One region of the Cellulosimicrobium sp. SH8 genome, then DNA from elsewhere that is predicted to be linked to it. Evidence: riboswitches for the same ligand, from Rfam matches in the RefSeq annotation. Region 1 holds a riboswitch; the other holds the start of a gene.
What was found. Region 1 has a riboswitch for S-adenosylmethionine ahead of NF338_RS03475 (ABC transporter substrate-binding protein). Riboswitches for the same ligand answer to the same signal wherever they lie in the genome.
Positions count from the first base shown of each region.

Region 1 (4,204 bases):
TCCGCGTCATCTCCGCCCGCGGCTACGACCTGCTCGACGACGCGATCGACTTCGGCCGCTACGTCATCCCGATCGTCCGCGAGGAGGTCGCGAAGCGCGACGCCGCGACCGCGGAGGCCGCCGCGGCCTGACGGTCCGCGACCGAGATCGGCAGAGAAGGACGAGGTCGGCAGCCCCGGCCGAGATCGGCACGTGCACGTGCCGACCTCGACCGGCGCTGCCGATCTCGGTGGCGCGCCCGCCCGGCCCGACCACGAACGACGACAGCAAGGAGCAGGACCGTGCGGTTCCAGGTACTCGACATCGTGTTCAACCCGCCCCATCCGGTGACCGGGGAGGCGGTCGCGCCGTCCGACCGGTTGAACCGGGTCGTGGAGACGGCGGTGCTGGCGGAGGAGCTCGGGTTCGACTCGTTCGCGGTGGGGGAGCGGCACGCGGGGGAGGTGCTGTCGTCGGCACCGACGGTGATCCTCGGGGCGGTCGCGGCGCGGACGTCGCGCATCCTCCTGAGCACCGGCGTGACGGTGCTCTCGCTGCTCGACCCGATCCGCGTCGCCGAGGACCTCGCGACGGTGGACCAGCTCAGCCGGGGGCGGCTGGAGATCGTCATCGGCAAGGGCAACGAGGTGCTCCAGTACCCGCTGCTGGGGCTGGACATCGACAAGCAGTACGAGTACCTCCAGGAGAACTACGAGCTCCTGCGGCTGCTGCTGTCCGAGGAGGACGTGAGCTGGACCGGGCGGCACCGGCACGCGCTGGAGCACGCGACGACGCTGCCGCGTCCGTTCGCGGGGCCGTTCCGCATCTGGCACGGGTCGGCGACGTCGCAGTTCGCGGTGGATCTCGCGGCGCGGTACGGGGACCCGATCGTGAGCGCCAACGCGCTCCAGCCGCGCGAGAACTACCAGGTGCTCATCGACCGCTACCGCGAGCAGTACGCGGCGCACGGGCACGACCCGGCGTACGGGTTCGTGGGGTCGGGCTCGGGCGGGCTGTTCCTCGCGGACACGACGGAGGAGGCGATCGAGCAGTACCGCCCGATCTACGAGGGCCAGGTCGCCGCGGCGGCGCGTCGCGGCTACGGACCGGACGCCGTGGGGAAGGCGCCGAGCTTCCGGACGGTCGAGGACGCCGTCGAGCGCGGGCCCGCGCTCGTCGGCTCACCCGAGCGCGTGGCGGAGAAGATCCTCGACTACCACGCCTCCTACGGGCACGACCTCCAGTCCGTCTCGGTGAACCACCTGATCCCCGCCACGCAGCAGGAGGACGTCCTGCGCCGGTTCGCGGAGGAGGTGGTCCCCGTCGTGAAGGCCGAGGTGAAGACCGACCTGTGGGGCCCGGCCGACGCCCGCCGCGCGGCGGGCTTCACCGCTTCCTGACGCGGGCCCACCGGTTGTGGGCGGGAAATGGGCCCGGTTCCCGCGGCGGGACCGGGCCCATTTCATGCCCACAGCGAGTGGGGAGGCGCCGTTGCGGGAAACATCCGTCCGGCAGGCGGGACGGTCGTCTCGAAACTTGACTCAACCGGTCGGGATTGTCTTTCCTGCTCCCAGGTGACGAGCGTCAGCACCCAGGCCCGGCTCGCTGACCAGCAACCCTTCGACGTGACGGGGTGCTCCGGGAACGACCTGACCGCGTGGCTCCCGCCGCGCGGTAAGCACGGCACCCCGGTGGGTTCCCCCGCCGCACCGGCCCTCGGCCCGGCGCGGACGACCACCGGCGCCGGACGACCGCCGGTCCTCAGCCGGCACACGAGGAGAGCAGCACGACATGATCCCCACACCTCACCGACGCCGGTCCCTGACCGTCGCCGCGGCGGCCGCCGCGACGGGCCTCCTGCTCAGCGCGTGCGCGGGCGGCGGCTCCGGCGCGTCCGACGGCGACGGGTCGCCGAGCCCGTCCGGCGAGCCCGTGGCGGGCGGCGACCTGACCTTCGCGATCACGGTCGACTCGCACTGCATCGACCCGCAGCAGGTCGGCAACAACGACGCCATCGCCGCGGCCCGCCAGACCGTCGCGTCGCTCACGGCGCAGGACCCGGAGTCGGGCGAGATCCTGCCGTGGCTCGCGGAGAGCTGGGAGGTGAACGACGACGCGTCGAGCTACACCTTCCACCTGCGCGACGACGCGACCTACGCCGACGGCACGCCGATCGACGCCGAGTCGGTCAAGACCAACTTCGACGCGATCGTCGCCCTCGGTGCGACGGCGTCGCTCGGGTCGCAGTACCTCGTCGGCTACGAGGGCACGACGGTCACGGACCCGCAGACCCTCACGGTCGACTTCGCGGCGCCGAGCGCCCAGTTCCTCCAGGCGACGTCCACGTTCTCGCTCGGCCTGCTCGCGCCGTCGTCGGCCGACCTGAGCGTCGAGGACCGTTGCGCCGGCAAGTTCGTCGGCTCCGGCCCGTTCTCCGTGAAGTCCTACACGCAGGACCAGGAGATCGTGCTCGAGAAGGTCGCGGGCTACGCGTGGGGCTCGGAGGCGAACGACCACCAGGGCGAGGCCTACCTCGACACGGTGACGTTCAAGGTCATCCCCGAGGCGAGCGTGCGCAGCGGCAGCCTGGTCTCCGGCCAGATCGACGCCACCGCCGCGATCTCGACCGTCGACCTCCCGCAGTTCGACGGCAACGGGTTCTGGCTCGAGTACCGCGCCAACCCGGGCGTCGTGTTCAACCTGTTCCCCAACGAGTCGAGCCCGCTCGCGGGCGACGAGGCCGTGCGGACGGCGATCCTCAAGGGCATCGACCGCGAGCAGATCGCCGACACCGTGCTCAGCGCGCAGGACGAGCCGGCCACCGGCGTCCTGTCCCACTCGACGCCCCTCTACGAGAGCATCGCGGACGAGCTCGCCTACGACCCGGAGGGCGCGAAGAAGATCCTCGACGACGCGGGCTGGGTCGAGGGCGCCGACGGCGTCCGTGAGAAGGACGGCCAGAAGCTCTCGACGACGGTGACGTTCTGGCAGGTGCCGGAGCCGCTCGAGCTGGTCCAGCAGCAGCTCGCGCAGATCGGCGTGGACCTCCAGCTCCAGCACGTGACCGTCGCGGAGTCGCAGGCGATCAAGGAGAGCGGCGACTTCGACTTCGACTACTACAACCTCACGCGCTCCGACCCGGACGTGCTGCGGACGATCTTCTCGGCCAACGCGCGCAACATCAACCAGCGCGACGCGGAGGAGGTCGACGACCTGCTCGACGCGTCGGCCGCGGCGACCGACCCGGCCGAGCGCCAGGAGCTCGTCACGGAGGCGTCGCGCCTGCTGGTGCAGAAGGGGCACGCGATCCCGGTCTACGAGCTCTCGACGACCATCGCGGCGGCCGACACGGTCCACGGCCTGACGTTCGAGGCGTCGTCGCGCCTCGACTTCTACGACGCCTGGGTCACCCAGGGCTGACCCGACGGGTCCGCCTGCCCGACGTCGCGGCGTCGGGCAGGCGGACCGTCTCCCCACGGAAGGAGGACCGACCCATGGGCCGGTACGTCCTGCGTCGCGCCGGGCAGGGGCTGTTCGTGCTCTGGGCGGCGTTCACGATCTCGTTCTTCGTCCTCTACCTGCTGCCCAGCGACCCGGCCGCGCTCATGGCGAGCGGCGGGGGCGAGGCGGACCAGGTGGACCCCGCGCTGCTCGACGCGCTGCGCGCGCAGTACGGCCTCGACCGGCCCGTGCTCGTGCAGTACGCCGACGCGCTGTGGCACGCGCTGCGCCTCGACTTCGGCACGTCGTACTCGTCGGGCGCGCCCGCGACCCAGCTCGTGCTCCAGGCGCTCCCCGAGACGCTCCGGCTCACGGCCGCGGCGCTCGTCCTCGCCGTCGTGGCGGGCGCAGGCATCGCGATCGCGAGCACGTTCCCGCGCGCGGCCTGGCTGCGCCACGCGCTCGCGTCGCTCCCGCCGCTCGGCGTCGCCCTGCCGCCGTTCTGGCTGGGCCTGCTGCTCCTGCAGTGGTTCTCCTTCCAGCTCCCGGTGTTCCCCGCGATCGGCAACGAGGGCGCGATCAGCCTCGTGCTGCCGGCGATCACGCTCGCCGTGCCGGCGAGCGCCGCGCTCGCCCAGGTGCTCGCGCGGAGCCTGCGGGGGACGCTCGGCGAGCCGTACGTCGAGACGGCGCGCGCGAAGGGCGCGAGCCGGGCGCGCGTGCACTTCGGCCACGCGCTGCGCAACGCCGCGATCCCCGCGCTCACCGTGCTCGGGGTCCTCGT
Region 1 covers NZ_JAMXMH010000002.1:164,269-168,472, reverse strand. The annotation lists gene NF338_RS03485 (LLM class flavin-dependent oxidoreductase) at 1-131, shown strand, start outside; gene NF338_RS03480 (LLM class flavin-dependent oxidoreductase) at 282-1,379, shown strand; SAM riboswitch class IV at 1,553-1,666, shown strand; gene NF338_RS03475 (ABC transporter substrate-binding protein) at 1,771-3,399, shown strand; gene NF338_RS03470 (ABC transporter permease) at 3,474-4,204, shown strand, end outside.

Region 2 (4,204 bases), on a different contig from region 1:
GCGAGGGTGCGGTAGGCCGACTCCACCGCTGCCGCGAGCTCCGTGAACGGCACGTCGACCGAGTCGGTGACGAGGATCGGCTCGTCGAGCTGGACCCACGGGGCGCCGGCCGCGGCGAGCGCGCGCAGCAGGTCGGCGTAGGCGGCGACGACGTCGTCCAGGCGGTCGAGCGGCGAGTAGCCCGCGGGGGCGTCGTCGGCGGCCTTGGAGAGCGCGAGGAACGTCACCGGCCCGACGACGACGGGCCGCGTCACGACGCCCGCCTCCTTCGCCTCGACGAACTCGCGCACGACGCGGTCGTCGACGAACCGGATCGGGGTGTCCGGGCCGATCTCGGGCACGAGGTAGTGGTAGTTCGTGTCGAACCACTTGGTCATCTCGAGCGGGGCGTCGTCGCCCTGGCCGCGCGCGACGGTGAAGTAGCCCGCGAGGTCGAGGCGACCGGTGCCGTCCTGGCCGGTGCCGAGGAGCGACGCGAACCGCGACGGGACCGCCCCGAGGGAGGCGGCGACGTCGAGCACCTGGTCGTAGAAGGAGAACGAGCCGGGGACCGACGCGTCGTCGGCACCGAGGCCGAGTTCGACGAGCCGGCGCACGGTCGCGAGGCGCAGCTCGCGGGCCGTGGCCTCGAGCTCGTCGGCGCTCGTGCGCCCGGCCCAGAACGCCTCGACGGCCTTCTTGAGCTCGCGGCGACGCCCGATGCGGGGGTAGCCGAGGACGATACCGACAGGGAGATCGGCTCGCGAAGCGGCCTGAATCTGGGTAGGGGAGGGTACGGAAGTGGCCATGATCGAAACCTCTTGCTGGTCCGGAGGACCGGTCAGACGGGCGTGCCGTGCGTGGCGGCGCTCGTCGTGGGCAGGGAGGTGCCGGTGACCCACGGCCCGCTGGCCAGGTCCGGGACGAGCGGGGCGGCGGCAGCGCTGGCGCTGCCTCCCGTCCCGGCCGACCCGCCGCCGAGGTGGACACCCTCGAGCAGGTCAAGAGCGGCGCGGTGCTTGTTGAACGTGTACACGTGCAGACCGGGCGCACCCGCGTCGAGGACGCGCTGCGCGAGGTCGACCGAGTACGCGATCCCGTAGGCGTGCTGCGCCTCCGGGTCGGGCAGGGCGTCGAGCGCGTCCAGCAGGTGCTGGGGCGCGCGCACGCCCGTGAGCTCCTCGACGCGGCGGAGCCGCGCGGGCTCCGTCGTGGGCAGCAGCCCGGCGAGGATGGGGATCGTCACGCCGGCCGCGCGGGCCTCGGCGACGAAGTCGGTGTACGACGACGCGTCGTAGAACAGCTGCGTGATCGCGAAGCTCGCGCCGGCCTGCTGCTTCTGCCACAGGCGGCGCACCTCCTGCGTGCGCGTCGTGCCGGCGGCGGGGTTGCCGTCGCAGAACGTCGCGACGGCGATCGTCAACGGGCGCGCCGCGCCGCGCAGCGCCGCGGCCGGGTCGGCCGCGCAGCGCGACGCCTCGACCTCGCGGAGCAGCGCGACGAGCTCGGTCGACGACCGCACGCCGTCGGGCGCGGGCTGCCAGTCCGGCTGGTCGCGCGGCGGGTCGCCCCGCAGCGCGAGGAAGCTCCGCACGCCCTCGTCGAGGAAGTCGGAGATGACCTCCTCGACGTCCTCGCGCGACGCCCCCACGCACGTGAGGTGCGCGATCGGCAGGACCGGCGTGCCCTGGAGCAGACGGCCGACGACCTGGCGCGCGGTCGCGCGGTCGGTCCCGGCGGCGCCGTACGTCACGGAGACGAAGTCGGGGTGCGTCGCGACGAGTCGCCGTGCCGTCTCCCAGAACTTCGGCGCCGCGTCCGGGCGGCGCGGGGGCATGAGCTCGAACGAGACCGTCGGCCGTGCCGCCCCGCCGTGGGCCTGCCCGACGGCGTCCGCGACGCTCACGACGTCGCCTCGTCCGGGGTGCGTGCGTGCGCGACCGCCGTCGGGCACGGGCTGCCCGGACGGTGCGCGAAGGATGCCTCTGAGACCATTAGTCGCTCCATCGACCCTGGCGTTAGCACCTTTGTCCTCGGGAGGCTTCCGTCGGCGGGTTGCTGCGGTGTCGTCGAGCCAGGACTCTCGACCGCTCTGGATGGTTGCCACGATCCTACGACCCATCCGACATGCGGTCGAGCGCGCCCGCCAGGTGAGACGCACGGAGCGCGTGTCGGCACGACCCCCGAGCGATGGCCCCCGTCTAGGGTGAGGCGCGCCCCTCCGACCGACACCGAGCCCAGGAGCCCAGCCGTGTACGCCACCCCGACCCGCCCGATGACGCAGGACGAGCTCGACCGGATCTGCCGGGTGTGGGCCGACTGCGGCAGCGACGACCCCACCGACCGGTGGCTCGAGCTGTGGGACGGCGGCGACGCCGACGACCACCCGGAGCAGCGCGACGCGATCGTCGCGATCGCGCGGGAGGTCGGGCTGGAGGCCGCGGTCGAGGACGGCGTCCTGCGCGTGCAGAAGACGCAGCAGCTCCACGACGAGATCGGCGCGCGCTGGATCTGACCGGGTCAGGGCTCCTGCGCTGCAGATCTCACGCCTTCTCCGCGACAGCTTTCAGGCCCCACGCCGTCGTCAGCGGCGGCGGAGCTCCGGGACGTGCAGACGCCGGAGGAACCGGTCGGTGCGCAGGGGCGGGCCGTGGCGGTCGAGGAGCGACACGACGACGACGGTCGCGGTCGCGAGGGGGATGGTCCAGGCCGCGGGCTGGGCGAGCAGGGCGCGCACGACGCCGGGGACGCCGTCCGCCGTCGTGCCGGACGAGCCCGTCCCGTAGCCCGCGGCGACGAGCGCGGACGAGGCGAGCAGCGCCGTCGCGCACAGGACGGACCCCACGACCATCCCCGCCACCGCGCCGCGCGCGGTGAGGCGGCGCCACCACACGCCGAGCAGGATCACGGGCGACAGCGCGGAGGCGGCGAACACGAACACCGTCCCGACGCTCGTCACGAGGCCCTGCGGGATGGTGACGAGCGCGAACGCGAGCGGGATGAGCGTGCACGCGACCGCGGACCAGCGGAACGACCGCACGGTCCCGCCGAACAGGTCCTGGCTCACGACGCCGGCGAGCGCCACGACCAGCCCCGACGACGTGCCGAGGAACGCGGCGAACGCCCCGGCGACGACGAGCGCGGCGAGCAGCTCGCCGCCGAGGCCGGGCACGAGGCGGGTCGGCAGGGTGAGGACCACGGTGTCGGCGACGCCGGGCGCCGCGAGGTCGGGCGCGACGACCCGCGCGACGAGCCCGAGCGTGCTGGACACCATGTAGAACACGCTGATCATGACGAGCACGACGACGGTCGTGCGGCGCGCGGAGCCGCCGTCGGGCGACGTGTAGAAGCGCACGAGGACGTGCGGCAGGCCGGTCGTGCCGAGCAGCAGCGCGAGCAGGAGCGACACCGTCGCGTAGGCGTCGAGGCCGCCGGGACCGGCGTCGTGCGGGAACACGGCGGCGGGGTCGAACGTGACGATCGCGCCGCCAGGCTCGAACGCCCCGCCGAGCGCCATGAGGACGAACACGAGGGGCAGCGCGAGCGCCGTGAGCTTGACCCAGAACTGGAACGCCTGGACGAACGTGATGGAGCGCATGCCGCCCGCCGCGACGACCGCGCTCACGACGACCGCGATCCCGACCGACCCGACCCACGGCGGGACGGGCGCGGCGCTCGTGATGACGAGCGCCGCGCCGTGGAGCTGCGGCACGACGTACAGCCACCCGATGACGAGCACGAGCACGCTGGTGACGCGGCGCGCGACGACGGAGTCGAGCCGGGCGTGGACGAAGTCGGGGATCGTGTACGCACCGCTGCGGCGGAGCGGGCCCGCGACGAACAGCAGGACGAGCAGGTACCCGGCCGCGTACCCGACGGGGAACCAGAACGCCTCGGCGCCGGAGAGCAGCACGAGCCCCGAGAGGCCGAGGAACGTGCCCGCGGACAGGTACTCGCCGCTGATCGCCGACGCGTTCCACACCGGCCGGACCGTGCGCGACGCGACGAAGAAGTCGCTCGTGGTGCGCGAGATGCGCAGGCCGTAGAACCCGATGAGCCCGGTCGCGAGCAGGAGCAGCCCGATCGCGACGAGGGGCAACGCGCTCACGGGACGCCGCCGTCGTCGGGTCCTGCCTCCGCCGGGCCGGCCTCGGTGGCCCCGACCGATCCCTCGGCGAGCGCGCGGTACCGGCGCTCGTTGCGCGCCGCCGCGACGGCGAACACG
Region 2 covers NZ_JAMXMH010000001.1:258,567-262,770, forward strand. The annotation lists gene metE (5-methyltetrahydropteroyltriglutamate--homocysteine S-methyltransferase) at 1-788, opposite strand, end outside; gene NF338_RS01140 (methylenetetrahydrofolate reductase) at 821-1,816, opposite strand; SAM riboswitch class I at 1,980-2,082, opposite strand; gene NF338_RS01145 (hypothetical protein) at 2,231-2,494, shown strand; gene NF338_RS01150 (cation acetate symporter) at 2,564-4,087, opposite strand; gene NF338_RS01155 (hypothetical protein) at 4,084-4,204, opposite strand, start outside.
Region 2: it holds a riboswitch for S-adenosylmethionine, as region 1 does, so the genes downstream of both, NF338_RS01140 (methylenetetrahydrofolate reductase) here and NF338_RS03475 (ABC transporter substrate-binding protein) in region 1, are expected to answer to the same signal.